2 regions of the Embleya sp. NPDC050493 genome follow, and region 2 is predicted to be linked to the other one. Evidence: predicted binding sites of a transcription regulator. Region 2 holds the regulator's gene; the other holds the start of a gene.
What was found. Region 2 encodes HspR, which represses chaperone genes until heat shock. Its sites were predicted from a motif close to TTGAGNNNNNNNNNCTCAA; they were not measured.
Positions count from the first base shown of each region.

Region 1 (7,623 bases), on a different contig from region 2:
CGGCCGACCCTCGGCGTCGAACTTCTCCCAGGCCATCGGGAAGGCGAGCCCGTCCCGGGTGGTGACCATGTGCTGCTCGGCGAAGACCAGACGCAGCTGTTCGACGGCCCGCAGGCCGCCGGAGATGCCGCCGTAGGAGACGAACCCGACCGGCTTGCCCTGCCATTCGCTGCGGAACAGGTCGATCATGTTCTTCAGCCCGGCCGGGAAGCTGTGGTTGTACTCGGGCGTGACCACCACGAACGCGTCCGCGGCGGCCAGCCGACCGCCCACCGCCGCGACCACGGCGGCGGGTTCGCTGCCCATCGGCGCCCACACGTCGGGCAGCCGGTCGTGGGCGAGGTCGATGATGTCCACCTCGAAGTCCCCGTGCTGCTCGGCCGTGGCGGCGAACCAGTTGGACACCACGGGGGCGAAACGCCCTTCGCGGGTGCTGCCGACGATGACGGCCAGCCGGAAGGGGTCGGTGTTCGGGTGGGCGCTCGTGCCTGCGGTCGTGTGCGTGGCGATGCTCATGGAAGCCCCCAAGGAGAGAAGTGCGAACTGTCGTGCGCGGCCCCGGAAGTGCTTCCTCCGAGCGCCTGGGGAAGACGCTAGAAGTTGAAGTCGACTTGAAGTCAAGCCCGGTCGCGCGCTTCGCCCCTCGCGGCGGGATCCGGGCGCGATCGCGGCGGCGGCGGCGACGAGCCCGTGCGCTGCGCCTTCCGCGCGCCGCGTCGGACGTCCGAGGGCCCGTGCGGGCGGGGTGGACGCACTCGGGGAAGGCGGGTGCGGCCGTTGATCAGGGGGTGTGCCGAGGCGCTTCGGCGGGGCCGCCGACGGTGGAGATCGTGGCGACCGTCGTGAGGGCGACGGCGCCGGCGCACAGCATGACCGTCGACGGGGACGTCGCGTCCACGACGGCTCCGCCGAGGAGCGCACCGACGGCGAAGGTGAGTTGGAAGGAGGACGTGAATACGACCATGGCGGCTTCCCGAGCCTGCGGGGCGGAGCGGGCGAACCAGGTCTGGGAGCAGGCGGGCACGGCGCCGTAGGCCAGACCCCACACCACGAGCAGGCCGATCGCGCCGGCATCCCACCGACCCAGGAGCGGGAACAGCAGCGTGGCCGCGGCGATCAGGACCGCACACGTGAGGAACGTCGCGCGCAGGCCGCGCGCCATGGTCACGCCCGCGACGAAGTTGCCGACGATGCCGGCCACGCCGAAGATCAGCAGGTAGACGCCGATCAGCCCGCGATCCACGTGGGTGACCTGCTCCAGGAACGGAGTCACGTACGTGTAGGCGCCGAAGTGCGTGATCACGATCAGGGCGGTCAGCGCGAGTGCGATCCGGATGTCGGTGCCGCGCAACAGCCCACGCAACACCGCGGCGCGGGTCACCTGAAGCGCGGGCAGCGGCGGCAGCAGTACGAGCAGCGCGATCGACACGCCCAGCGCGATGACGCCCATGACCGCGAACGAGGCGCGCCAGCCGATGTGTTCGCCCAGTTGGGTACCGGCCGGCAGGCCCAACACCGAACCGGCCGGCACAGCCGCGAAGATCACGGCGGTCGCCGTACCCACCACCTTCGCGCGCACCAACCGAGGCGCCAACCCCGCCCCGATCGACCAGAACCCGCCGATGGTGACCCCGACCAACGACCGTGCCACCAGCATCACCCAGAACGCGGGCGCGGCCGCCGCGAGGAAGTTCGCCACCGCCAGGAGCACGATCAGGGCGACCAACATCGTCCGCCGATCCAGCCGTCCGGTGCACACGGTCACCAGCGGCGCGCAGATCGCCGCCAGCAGGCCCGGCACGGTCATCAGCCACCCCGCCGTCCCGTCCGAGACGCCGAAGTCACCCCCGATCGGCGTCAACAACCCGATCGGCAGGATCTCGCTGGTCACGATCGCGAAGATCCCGAGCGACAGACACACGACGGCCGGCCAGTACTGCCGGGATTCCTGTTCCTGTTTGTGTGTTTGCTCCTGGGAAGACGGATCGGTCCGACCGGTCGTGTGCTCGGCGGATCCGGTGGTGACGGACATGACGTCCCTTTCGGCGATGCGGGTGGGTGGGACCCCGACGCGGGGTGTGTCCCAGTACAACCACCCGCACCACACCGGGTCTGGCGGTATCCCGCCGTCAACCCTTCCGCCGTGCCGTTGGCCTTCGGCCCGCTTCGGGCGTACGGCCGCTCTTACGGCAATTCGCGCCCACCACCGTCGAGTTGCACACCACCGCCACAACCGTCGATCGGCCCCACCGGCGTGGCGGCATCAGGGCCGATCGGCGGCCCGGCGTGGCGGCCCTTCCTACAGGTCGGCCGGGATCTGCGAGTACAGGACGACGTCGACCCGGCCGGCGTGCAGGCGGCCGGCGTTGCGCAGGATGCCCTCTCGATGGAGGCCGGCCTTGATTGCCGTCTTGCGCGAGGGGATGTTCCCTACGGCGGCCTTGAGTTCGAGGCGCTCGAAGCCCTGCTCGGTCAGCAGCCAGTGCCCGAGTGCGCGGGTGGCCTGGGCGGCGATCCCGCGTCCGCGCGCCCACGGAGCGATCCAATAGCCCACCTCGCTGACCAGTTCGTGCCAGTCGGTCCGCTTGAGCCCGACGGCGCCGAGGAGCCGCCCGTCGGCAGGATCGGAGATCGCGAAGTGGATGCCGTCGCCCGACTCGCGCAGGGTGTGGGCCGTTTTCGTACACCAGTCGACGGATGCCTCGACGGTGTAGGGCCGCGGCAGCGGTATCCATCGTTGGACCACCTCGTCCGCGCAGGCGGTTCGGTTGTCCTCGACATCATCGGCGCCGAACGGCCGGAGTGTGATCGAGCCTGCATGCAGGACACGTTCGGGAAAGACGTCGCTCACTGACAGGATTCGCCCCCTCGTATCAAGTCGCCCGATTCTTCCGCCTCACCGGCCGTGACGTAAGAGCCACGGGCCGAATTCACCCACTGCGCCCAACGTCCGGGCAACGCCGGAGCGCACACAACCGGATCGCACGGAGTCGCGGGACGGCTCCACGCTTCGGTGGTGAGCCTGAGCCGAGACGACGCACCCCGACGCCAACTCCCCGGTCGGCCGGCCGCCCGGTGGGCGGGGCGCGCCCCGGCCTGGTCGAACATCGCGCCTGGCTGAATGACGGACGAGGGTCGTACCCCCGGCATAGGCTTTTGGATGATCCGCTGAACTGACAATCTGTGGTGCTGGTCGTCGCTTCGGGTGAGTGCGCTGTGCTCCCTTTACACGCAGGGGAGTCAACGCATCGGATCGGGGGGTGCACGTGGAACTGACGAAGACGCTCGTGTGTCTGGCGAATTCCCGCAAGCATTCGGGTCGGTGTGTGGCGGGCATGGTCGGCGACGGCTCGGGAGAGTGGGTACGCCCGGTCAGCGCCCGCCCGGGTCACGAGGTTTCCGCTCGCGAACGACAGTACGAAGACGGAACGGAACCGAATGTCCTCGATGTCGTCTTGGTGCCGCTTCTTCGGCCGCAGCCGCACGACTTCCAGAGTGAGAACTGGCTCCTCGACCCCGGCTGCCGTTGGCAGAAGGCCGGCAGGGTCGGGTGGAGTGGATTACTGGCGCTGGAGCAGCGCCCCGGCAGGCTGTGGATCAACGGATCCAGCACCTTCCACGGCAGCAATGATCGCGTCCCGACCGAACAGGCGGTCACTCTGCCGGACTCGCTCAAGCTGATACGCGTCACCGACCTGACGTTACGGGTGCACGCCCCCGGGGCGAAGTTCGGAGATCAGCGGCCGGTTCTGCGCGCCTGCTTCTCGCATGCAGGACACGCATATATATTACGGGTGACCGATCCCAGGTACGAGCTGGAATATCTGGCCGGGTCGGAGGGGATCTACGAACTGGGCGAATCCTTCCTCACAGTGAGTCTCGGTGAACCATTCGAAGGCTACGTCTACAAATTGGCGGCAGCCATTATCGAACGAGCGAAGATCAAAGCAGGCAGCAGGTCATGACACCTCGTACAGTATTTACTGTCGGCCACTCCACGCACAGCATCTCAGATTTCCTGGGCCTGCTGCAGAAGCATGGAATCACGGCGGTCGCCGATGTGCGGTCGATGCCCGTCAGCCGATTCACGCCCCAGTTCAACCGGTACGCCGTGGAGCGCAGCCTGCTCGACGTCGATATCAAGTACGTCTTCCTGGGGAAGGAACTGGGTGCGCGCACCGATGACCCCACCTGCTATGTCGACGGACGGGTGAGGTACGACCTTCTTGCCCGGACCTCGGATTTCGTCCGCGGCATCGAACGTCTACGGAACGGTTCGCGGAGCGAGCGAATCGCCGTCATGTGCGCCGAACAAGAGCCGCTCGACTGCCATCGTTGCGTGCTCGTCGCGCGAGTCCTCGATGAGTACGAGATTACCGTCGAACACATTCATGGCGACGGGCACGTCGAGGACCACGCCTCGGCAATGCGACGCCTGATGGCCAAATTCAAACTGGATCAGGAAGATCTTTTCCGGACCGCGGCCATGCGCCTCCAAGAAGCTCTCGACCGTCAGGAACGACGGATCGCGTATGTCAACGAGGAACTTCGCATCGACGGGACGCCGGAAACATGAAACTGTACACAATCGGGTTCACGAAGAAGTCTGCCGAGAAGTTCTTCGGGCTATTGCGTGAAGCCGGAGTGACGGCGCTGGTCGATGTTCGACTCAACAATGTCTCGCAGCTGTCCGGTTTCGCCAAGCGTGATGATCTGAGGTACTTCCTGGGTGAGATCTGCGGTGCGCAGTACAGCCATCGCACCGAGCTGGCCCCGACCCAGGACATGCTCGACGCCTACAAGAAGCAGGGCGTCGGCTGGGCGGCCTACGAAGAACGTTTCCTCGAATTGATGAAGGTTCGTCGGATCGAGGACGTCATCCGGCGGGAAGCGCTCGACAACGCGGTTCTGCTCTGCAGTGAGGAAGATGCGCGGCATTGTCACCGCCGGCTGGTCGCGGAATATCTCGCACAGCATTGGGATGACGTCGCGATCGAGCACCTGGCCTGAGCGCCGGCGCGCTGCGGCCGTGCGCGTCCTCCGACCGTTGCACGCGGCCGGCCGCTCCGGGACGACGAAGCGGTGGAGCCCGCGGGACGGTTCGCGTGCGGTAACGCGGGTCCACCCTGACCCATGCGCCACCCGATGCCGTCTCCGACCCATGCGCCACCCGATGCGCCCCCCCCACCGACCCATGCGGCCTTCACGGCCACGGGAACGACTTCGCTCACGGCGAACAGGGACTCGGGAGGGTGGGGGAACAAAGAGGGGCTCTTGTTTCTTGAGTCAGTGCAGCGCAACTTTTTCGACTGTGGCTACCTGAGGGGCATGACATGAGCGAGACCATCGGGACCCTGACCCTGCCGGTTCTTCCGCTGGACGACGTGGTCGTCCTCCCCGGCATGGTGGTCCCGCTCGAACTCGATGACGCGGAGACCCGAGCCGCCGTGGATGCCGCGCGGGCCGCCGCGGGGCGGTCCGGTGGACCCGGCATCCGTAGTGAGAGCAAGGCGCGGGTGCTGCTTGTTCCGCGCGACGACGGTCAGTACCCGGCGGTGGGCACGCTCGGCGTGATCGAGCAGGTCGGGCGGCTGCCCGGGGGTGAGTCGGTCGTGGTGGTGCGCGGCGAGGGCCGGGTGCGGATCGGCAGCGGTACCACCGGGCCCGGCGCGGCGCTGTGGGTCGAGGCGACCCGGGTGGCCGACGCCGAGACGGACGAGCACACCGACGAGCTGGCCCGGGAGTACAAGGCCCTGGTCACCACCGTGCTGGGCAAGCGCGGTGCGTGGCAGGTGGTCGACCACGTACAGGCCCTGGAGGACCCCAGTGACCTGGCGGACAACTCCGGCTACGCCCCCTACCTGACGCTCCAGCAGAAGATCGAGGTGCTCCAGACCGTCGACGTCCGGGAGCGGCTGACCAAGGTCGTCGGCTGGACCCGGGACCACCTCGCCGAGCTGGACGTGGCCGAGACGATCCGCAAGGACGTCCAGGAGGGGATGGACAAGCAGCAGCGCGAGTTCCTGCTCAAGCAGCAGCTGGCCGCGGTGCGCAAGGAGCTCAACGAGCTCAACGGCACCCCGGACAGCGAGGAGGAGGACTACCGGGCCCGGGTCGAGGCGGCGAATCTGCCGGAGAAGGTGCTGGCCGCCGCGCTCAAGGAGGTCGACAAGCTGGAGCACGCCTCCGACGCGTCGCCCGAGGGCGGCTGGATCCGCACCTGGCTGGACACCGTCCTGGAGATGCCCTGGAACGACCGCAGCGAGGACGCGTACGACATCGCCGAAGCACGCGCGATCCTGGACGCGGACCACTCCGGCCTGGTCGACGTCAAGGAGCGCATCGTCGAGTACCTGGCGGTTCGCAAGCGCCGCGAGGAGCGCGGGCTCGGTGTGGTCGGCGGTCGCCGTTCCGGCGCGGTGCTGGCCCTGGTCGGCCCGCCCGGGGTCGGCAAGACCTCGCTCGGCGAGTCGGTGGCCCGCGCGATGGGACGCTCGTTCGTCCGGGTCGCGCTCGGCGGTGTGCGGGACGAGGCCGAGATCCGCGGCCACCGCCGCACCTACGTCGGCGCGCTGCCCGGCCGGATCGTCCGGGCGATCAAGGAGGCGGGCAGCATGAACCCCGTCGTCCTGCTCGACGAGATCGACAAGGTCGGCTCGGACTACCGGGGCGACCCGACCGCGGCCCTGCTCGAAGTGCTCGACCCGGCGCAGAACCACACCTTCCGCGACCACTACCTGGAGGTCGAACTCGACCTGTCCGACGTGGTGTTCCTGGCCACGGCCAACGTCCTGGAGACGATTCCCGAGCCGCTGCTGGACCGGATGGAACTGGTTCGCCTCGACGGCTACACCGAGGACGAGAAGGTCGTCATCGCCCGGGACCACCTGATCAAGCGTCAGCTGGACAAGGCGGGCCTGGACGACACCGAGGTGTCCTTCACCGAGGAGGCACTGCGGCTGCTGGCGGGCGAGTACACCCGCGAGGCGGGCGTGCGCACCCTGGAGCGGTCGATCGCCCGCGTGCTGCGCAAGGTCGCGGCCCGGCAGGCGCTGGACGCCGAGGCGCACCCGCTGCCGATCACGGTGGACGCCGGCGACCTGCGCGACTACCTCGGCCGACCCCGGCACACCCCGGAGTCGCTGCTGAGCAAGGCCGAACAGCGCACGGCGGTACCGGGGGTGGCCACCGGGCTCGCGGTCACCGGCGCCGGTGGCGACGTGCTCTACATCGAGGCGTCGCTCGCGGACGCGGAGACGGGCGGTACGGGACTGACCCTGACCGGCCAACTCGGCGACGTGATGAAGGAGTCCGCGCAGATCGCGCTGTCCTACCTGCGCTCGCGCGGAGCGGAGCTGGAGGTGCCGGTGGGCGACCTCAAGGACCGTGGCGTGCACATCCACGTCCCGGCCGGAGCGGTGCCCAAGGACGGCCCGAGCGCCGGCGTCACGATGACCACGGCGTTGGTGTCGCTGCTGACCGGGCGACCGGTCCGCTCGGACGTGGCGATGACCGGTGAGGTCTCGCTCACCGGCCGGGTGCTGCCGATCGGCGGCGTCAAGCAGAAGCTGCTCGCCGCGGAGCGGGCCGGCGTCACCACGGTGCTGATCCCCAAGCGCAACG
Region 1 is NZ_JBITHP010000004.1:205,683-213,305, forward strand. It holds gene ACIBM5_RS10985 (NADPH-dependent FMN reductase) at 1-516, opposite strand, end outside; gene ACIBM5_RS10990 (MFS transporter) at 782-2,032, opposite strand; gene ACIBM5_RS10995 (GNAT family N-acetyltransferase) at 2,300-2,851, opposite strand; gene ACIBM5_RS11000 (dual OB domain-containing protein) at 3,267-3,965, shown strand; gene ACIBM5_RS11005 (DUF488 family protein) at 3,962-4,576, shown strand; gene ACIBM5_RS11010 (DUF488 family protein) at 4,573-5,010, shown strand; gene lon (endopeptidase La) at 5,334-7,623, shown strand, end outside.
Region 1: the regulator HspR is predicted to act here: its motif matches at 5,282-5,300, upstream of lon (endopeptidase La).

Region 2 (7,623 bases):
TCGCTGCGAGCTGCATGGGTGTTCGGCTCCTCCGGTGGGACGTCCCTTCCGGGGCGTGTATCGGCCGACAGCGTACGGCCGTGCGGGCATCTTACCCACTGGTAACTTATCCACTGCGTCGATGATATCCGTCACGCTGGACGCTACCGGCTTTGCAGCTTTTGTCCGGTTGATCCGACCCTAGGTGATCTTGTCTTACCACTCGTGTCGCCCGACCACCACGCCGAAGCTCACCGAGCTCCCAAAGCCCGGGCACCGAACCACCGAGCACCGGAGCACCAAAGCACCGGACCGACAAGCCGAACCACCGAGCTCCGAATCACCAACGCACCGGACCCACAAGCCGAAGCACCGAGCACCAAAGCACCGAACAGCCACCGAAGCGCCGACCCCCGAACCACCGACCCCCGAACCACCAAAGCGCCGGAACCCGCAACGGGTCCCGGCGCCATGACGTCGATCAGACCGTCTTCGCCGCCTCCTGCTTCCGCGGTTGCACGACCAGGGTGTCGCTCGCCCCGTCCAGGTCGACCAGGACCGTGTCCCCGTCGCCGACCTCGCCCGCGAGCAGCGCCCGGGCCAGCTTGTCGCCGATCGCGGTCTGGATCAGCCGGCGCAGCGGCCGCGCGCCGTACGCCGGGTCGTATCCGGTCAGCGCGAGCCATTCGCGGGCCGCGTCGGTCACCGTCAGGGTGATCCGGCGGTCCTTGAGCCGGGCGCCGAGCCGGTCGACCTGGAGTCCGACGATGTGCGCGAGTTCCGCCGTACCGAGCGCGTCGAAGAGCACGATGTCGTCGAGCCGGTTGAGGAACTCGGGCTTGAACGCGTTGCGCACGACGTCCATCACCATGTTCTGCTGCTGTTCGCGCGACAGCGCCGGGTCGACCAGGTACTGCGACCCCAGGTTCGAGGTCAGGATCAGCACCACGTTGCGGAAGTCCACCGTGCGGCCCTGGCCGTCGGTCAGCCGTCCGTCGTCGAGCACCTGGAGCAGGACGTCGAAGACCTCGGGGTGGGCCTTCTCCACCTCGTCCAGCAGCACGACCGAGTACGGCCGACGGCGCACCGCCTCGGTCAGCTGGCCGCCCTCCTCGTAGCCCACGTAGCCGGGCGGCGCACCGACCAGGCGGGCGACCGAGTGCTTCTCCGCGTACTCCGACATGTCGATCCGCACCATCGCGCGCTCGTCGTCGAAGAGGAAGTCGGCGAGCGACTTGGCCAGCTCGGTCTTGCCCACGCCGGTCGGGCCCAGGAACAGGAACGAGCCGGTCGGGCGGTCCGGGTCGGCGATTCCGGAGCGGGCCCGGCGAACCGCGTCGGACACCGTCGCCACGGCGGCCTTCTGGCCGATCAGTCGGCGACCCAGCTCGTCCTCCATCCGCAGCAGCTTGCCGCGCTCTCCTTCGAGCAGTCGGCCCGAGGGGATGCCGGTCCAGGACGAGACCACGTCGGCCACGTCGTCCGGGCCGACCTCCTCCTTGACCATCGCGGTGCCGTCCGTGCCCCGGTCCCCCTCGGTCGCCGCGGCCTCGGCCAGCTCGCGCTCCAGGGTCGGGATCTGCCCGTACATCAGCTTGGAGGCGGTCTCGAAGTCGCCGTCCCGCTGGGCCCGCTCGGCCTCGCCGCGGGCGGCGTCCAGGCGCTCCTTGAGTTCACCGACCCGGTTCAGGCCGGCCTTCTCCTGCTGCCACCGCGCGGTCAGGCCGCTGAGCTGCTCCTGCTTGTCCGCGAGGTCCTTGCGCAGCCGCTCCAGCCGATCCCGGCTGGCCGCGTCGGTCTCCTTGGCCAGCGCCATCTCCTCCATCCGCAGCCGGTCGACCGAGCGCTGCAGCTCGTCGATCTCGACGGGGGAGGAGTCGATCTCCATGCGCAGCCGCGAGGCCGCCTCGTCGACCAGGTCGATCGCCTTGTCGGGAAGGAAGCGCGCGGTGATGTAGCGGTCGGAGAGGGTGGCCGCGGCGACCAGGGCGGAGTCGGCGATCTGCACCTTGTGGTGTGCCTCGTACCGGCTCTTGAGTCCGCGCAGGATCGCGATGGTGTCCTCGACGCTGGGCTCGCCCACGAACACCTGCTGGAACCGGCGCTCCAGCGCGGGGTCCTTCTCGATGTGCTTGCGGTACTCGTCCAGCGTGGTCGCGCCGACCAGGCGCAGTTCGCCGCGCGCGAGCATCGGCTTGAGCATGTTGCCCGCGTCCATCGAACTGTCGCCGGTGGCACCGGCGCCCACCACGGTGTGCAGCTCGTCGATGAAGGTGACGACCTGGCCTTCGCTGGACTTGATCTCGTTCAGCACCGCCTTGAGCCGTTCCTCGAACTCGCCGCGGTACTTCGCGCCCGCGACCATCGCACCGAGGTCGAGCGCGATCAGTCGCTTGTCGCGCAGCGACTCGGGCACGTCGCCGGCCACGATCCGGCGGGCCAGGCCCTCCACGACGGCGGTCTTGCCGACGCCGGGTTCACCGATCAGTACCGGGTTGTTCTTGGTCCGGCGGGACAACACCTGGACCACCCGGCGGATCTCCGAGTCGCGGCCGATGACCGGGTCGAGCTTGCCGTTGCGGGCCTCCTCGGTCAGGTCGCGACCGTACTTCTCCAGTGCCTGGTAGGTGCTCTCCGGGTCCTGCGAGGTGACCCGGGCGCTGCCGCGCACCGCCTTGAAGGAGTCGAGCAGTGCCTGCGGGGTGGCGCCCGCCTCGCGCAGCGCGTCGGCGACCGGACCGGAGCGGCCGGATGCGAGGCCGACCAGGACGTGCTCGGTGGACACGAAGGTGTCGCCGAGCTTGTCGGCCTGCTTCTCCGCCTCGTCCAGCGCGAGCATCGTCTCGCGGGCGAGCTGCGGTGCGGCCACCGTCGATCCGGACGCGCTCGGCAGGCGATCCGCGATCTGGCCCGCCGCGACCTTCAGGAGCGGCACGTCCACACCGGCCGCGCCGAGCAGCGGGACCGCGATCCCCTCGGGCTGTTCGAGCAGGGCGAGCAGCAGATGCGCGGGCTCCACCTGGGGGTGTCCCGCCGCGGAAGCCTTGCGGATGGCGACCGAAAGGGCCTCTTGGGCCTTGGTGGTGAGCTTCTGTGCATCCATGTGAGGTGTGCGACTCCTTCGCTTCGGGCACGCGCTGTCACGGCCATCATCCCGTCCGTGCCGCGTGTCCACCGCACCCGAACGGTTCTTTGACTGTGAGAACCACAACTAAGTTGAGTCTATTCCACTCAACCGTGTGTCGCTGCGGATGCCTAGACTGCGGACATGCCAGATGTGTCCGGTGCCCTCGAAACGCTCGACGCGCTTGCGGATGCGGCTGTACGGCTGATTCCGGCGGCGCCCGACGCCGACCGTGTCGTGCTCGGCCTCGCCGGTCCACCGGGCGCCGGCAAGTCCACCCTCGCCGGTCGCCTGGTGCGCGCGATCGAGCAGCGGGTCGGCGTCGGCACCGCCGCCTACGTGCCACTCGACGGCTTCCACCTGTCGAACGCGCAGCTCAAGCGGATCGGCCGGTTGCACCGCAAGGGCGCGGTGGACACCTTCGACGTGTGGGGCTACGCGACCACGCTGGCGCGCGTGGTGCACGAGGTGGACCGGGACGTGTACGTGCCGGACTACGACCGCACGCTGCACGAGCCGGTGGCCGCTCGGCACGTGATCCGACCCGGCACCCGGATCGTGGTGACCGAGGGCAACTACCTTGCGCTGGACGCCCCCGGCTGGACCGACGCCTACTGCCTGATGACCGAGGTCTGGTACGTGCACGCCTCGGACCGGGTCCGCGACGAGCGGTTGACCAGGCGCCAGCGCCGGGGCGGGCGCAGCCCCGGCGAGGCGATGGCCTGGGTCGCGGGCAGCGATCGGCCCAACGGCGAACTGGTCAAGCGCTCCAAATCCCGCTGCGCGCGGGTGGTGACGGTGGTGTGGTGAGCCCCCGCCCGCACCGGCCGGCTGCGCGCAACGACCCGGCCGGCCGACCGCGGCGCCCGGGCCGGAAAGGCCCTAGGTGAGCCAGGCCGGCGTCGGCACCAGCAGTTCCACGTTGCGGTCCTCCAGTCGACCGCGGCGGCCGTCCACCTTGGGGTCGGGGCGGTCGCGCTCCTGCCAGTCGTTGCCCGCGAGTTCTCGGGCGAGTGCGGCCAGGGCGACCGGGTCGTCCAGCTTGCCGCCGTTGGACTCCGGCCCGGCGGAGTCGACGATGGTGCCGTAGATGGAGAGCGTGCCGTTCTTGTTGTCGCCGATCTCCACGATCCGCGCCTGCGACGGCCAGTCGATGTGCGACGCGGTGTTGATCTCCCAGAAGCCGCCGGGGACGGCGCTGCCGGCCGGTCGCGGGTAGGGCTTCACGTTGTTGTCGTGGGTGTGCCCGTTGACCCACAGCACCACGTTCGGGAAGCGCAGCAGCAGCGCCAGCACCTGCGGGCCCAGGATTCGCGCGGGTTGCCCCGAGGGCACCGTCTTGTTCACCAGCGTGTCGATCGTGTGGTGGCTGAACAGCACGAACAGCATGTCCTTACCGGTGCCCTGGACCACCTTGCCCTGCTCGTCCAGGTAGCTGGAACTGCCCTTGACCAGGTGGTCCTGGAGCCAGGCGAACTGGGTCGGGTCCAGGCAGCCGGAATCCAGGCCGTACTGGTTCACCGTGTCCAGGACCAGGCAGCGCACCCGCCCCTGGTCGAAGCTGTAGTACGCGGTCTTGGCGTCCAGGTTCGCCTGGGTGAAGCCGTGGCCCTTGGGCAGGCCGGTGGTGTTGAAGTGCTCCTTGATCGTCTCCGCGCGGTCGATCAGCCGGCGGTCCGGGTCGGGGGTGACCTTGCGCTTGGGGCCCGCCAGCAGCGCGGCGAGCGCGTCCGGCTTGCCGTTCTGCAGCCCGAGCGCGAGCGAGACGATGGTCTGACCCGCCGATATGTCGAGCACCTTCTCGTCGCCGACCGCTACCTTGGCCAGCAACTCGGTGACCGGCAGGTTGCCCTGGACCAGGCCGTCGTGGTTGCCGTACGCGGTGTACCAGGGGGTCTTCAGGCCGGTCGCCTCGAACGGACGCCGGCATGCGTCGAGCAGGCCCGGCACGGTGGGGAAGCCGTAGTCGCGCCGGGGCACGTCGTCCTTCTGCCCGGCCGGTGTGCCGTCCGGATGCCAGTAGCGCTCGTGGTACGCGACCGCGTCCATCGGGCCCTCGTACTTGTTCCGGTCGCCCGAGTCCGGGGTGATCTTCTTGCCGCCGTCCAGCACGTCGATGTACCAGCGCAGCTCGTTGAACTGGATGTTGTCGGTGTTGTCGCCCGTGCATATGGTGAAGGCCAGCGGTTGGCCGAGGGCCGGGCCCTTGCCGATCCGGTTCAGCGACCGCACCATCGCCTCGGCGATCTGTGCGGTCAGCACCTCCTGCGGGCGGTGCGACGACTGGAACGGCAGCAGCTTCGCGAACGGCTGGTCCTTGTCGCTGTGCCGGTCCAGGAAGTCCACCCGCGCGGTCGACTGCGAGTCCTGGATGTGTATGTCCGTCAACTGGGTGAAGGCGACCAGCGGTTGGCTTTTGGCCTTGATGCCGGGTCCGGCACCGGGGGCCAACTCGGCGCGCAGCAGGTGCGGTTCGCCGGGACCGGCGACCACCTTGCGGTAGCCGCCCGCGCCGGGCGGGCCGAGCACCAGGGTGCGCTCCAGCGTGGTGCCGGCCGGGCCGGTGGGGCCGCCCGCGGTCGGGGCGCCGGACTTGGGCGCATCGCTCGACTTCTTGTCCGGCTCGTCCTTGGCGTCGGTGCACGCCGCCGCTCCGAGCAGTGCCGCACTCGCGGCCGAGTACTTCAGGACGTCCCGACGATTCGGCTTCATGCGGCGACCCTACTGACGCGTATCGAGCGGCATCAAGGAATGCTCGCGAGCGGGCCGCAGCCCGCCGCACGCACGAACGAGGGGCGCGGCCGAAGCCACGCCCCCGGTGTATCCCCGGCCGGTCGGTGCCGCCGGCCCGTCGGTCAGTCGGTACGCCCGCGCCTGGGCTTCCAGACCACGAGCGCGGTGCCCGCCTGCGGCCGGACCGGGACCAGGTCGCGCCGGTAGGACGCGTGAACGGCCGCCTCGCGGCGGGCGCTCGCGTCCGTCGCCTCGTGCAGCGCGTGCTCCAACTCGGCCACGCGCATGTGCAGCGCGAGCACCTGGTTCTCCAGCTCCAGGATGCGCTTGATCCCGGCGAGGTTGATGCCGGCCTCCTGGGAGAGCCGCTGCACCTCGCGCAACTGCACGATGTCGCGGGCGGAATAGCGCCGCCCGCGACCGGCCGTGCGGTCCGGCGAGACCAGGCCGAGTCGGTCGTATTGGCGCAGCGTCTGCGGATGCAGGCCGGACAGCTGTGCGGCCACCGAGATCACGTAGACCGGAGAGGTCTCGTCGATCTCGTAGCCACGCCGCCCGCCGATGCCGCCGTCGCCGCCCAAGCCGCCCGGTCGCATGTCATGCCCCCTTCGCCGCGTCCAACAGATCGGCTCGGGGATCGTGCGCGACGGTCGCCTCGCGGAACGCCTCCAGCGCCTCGCGCGCCTTGTCGTTCAGCTGCTGCGGGACCGTCACCTCGATGGTGACCAGGAGGTCGCCCCGAGTGCCGTCCTTGCGTGCCGCACCACGCCCGCGGACGCGCAGTGTCCGGCCGTTGCCCGTGCCCGCGGGGAGCTTGAGCGTGACCGGGACGCCGCCCAGGGTGGGCACGGTGACCTCCGCCCCGAGCGCGGCCTCCGGGAAGGTGACCGGCACGGTGACGGTGAGGTTGTCGCCCTTGCGACCGAATACGGCGTGCGCCTTGACGTGTACCACGACGTAGAGGTCGCCGGAGGGGCCGCCGCGCTCGCCGGGAGCCCCCTTGCCCTTGAGCCGGATCCGCTGGCCGTCCTGGACCCCGGCCGGGATCCGCACCTGCATCGTGCGCGAACTCTTGGCCCGGCCACTGCCGTTGCACACGATGCACGGGTCGTCCACCAGCAGTCCGCGGCCCTTGCAGTCCCGGCACGGCTCGGAGAAGCCGAAGCCGCCCTGCGGTCGACTCACGTTGCCGGAGCCCGCGCAGGTCGGACACATCCGCGGGGTGGTGCCCGCGGCCGCGCCCGTGCCGTTGCAGTGCCGACACGCCTCGGAACTGGTCAGTCGGATCGGTACGGTCGCACCGTCGACCGCGTCCGCGAAGCCGAGGGTGACCTCGGACTCCACGTCCGAGCCGCGCCGCGGCTGCTGGCGTCCGGTCTGGCGACCGCCGCCGAACAGGCCGCCGAAGATGTCGCCCAGCCCGCCGGTGCCGCCCGCACCGCCCTGCTGCTGGCCGCCGAAGATGTCGCCGAGGTCGAAGGGGAAGCCGCCGGCACCGCCCGGCCCGCCGCCGGGGCCGCGGAAGCCGCCCCCGCTGCCGAACAGCGTCCGCGCCTCGTCGTACTCCTTGCGCCGCTTTTCGTCGGCGAGCACGTCGTAGGCTTCCGAGATCTCCTTGAACCGTTCCTCGGCCCTGGTGTCACCCTTGTTCTTGTCCGGGTGGAACTCGACGGCGAGCTTGCGGTAGGCCTTCTTGATCTCGGCGGTGCCGGCGTCCTTGGGGACGCCGAGCACCTTGTAGTAGTCCTTCTCCAGGTAGTCCTTCGTACTCATGCGCCCCTCGCCGA
Region 2 is NZ_JBITHP010000065.1:1,100-8,722, reverse strand. It holds partial or broken gene ACIBM5_RS46940 (Fe-S oxidoreductase) at 1-16, opposite strand, end outside; gene clpB (ATP-dependent chaperone ClpB) at 461-3,082, opposite strand; gene ACIBM5_RS46930 (nucleoside/nucleotide kinase family protein) at 3,248-3,913, shown strand; gene ACIBM5_RS46925 (TIGR03767 family metallophosphoesterase) at 3,986-5,815, opposite strand; gene ACIBM5_RS46920 (heat shock protein transcriptional repressor HspR) at 5,959-6,432, opposite strand; gene dnaJ (molecular chaperone DnaJ) at 6,434-7,609, opposite strand.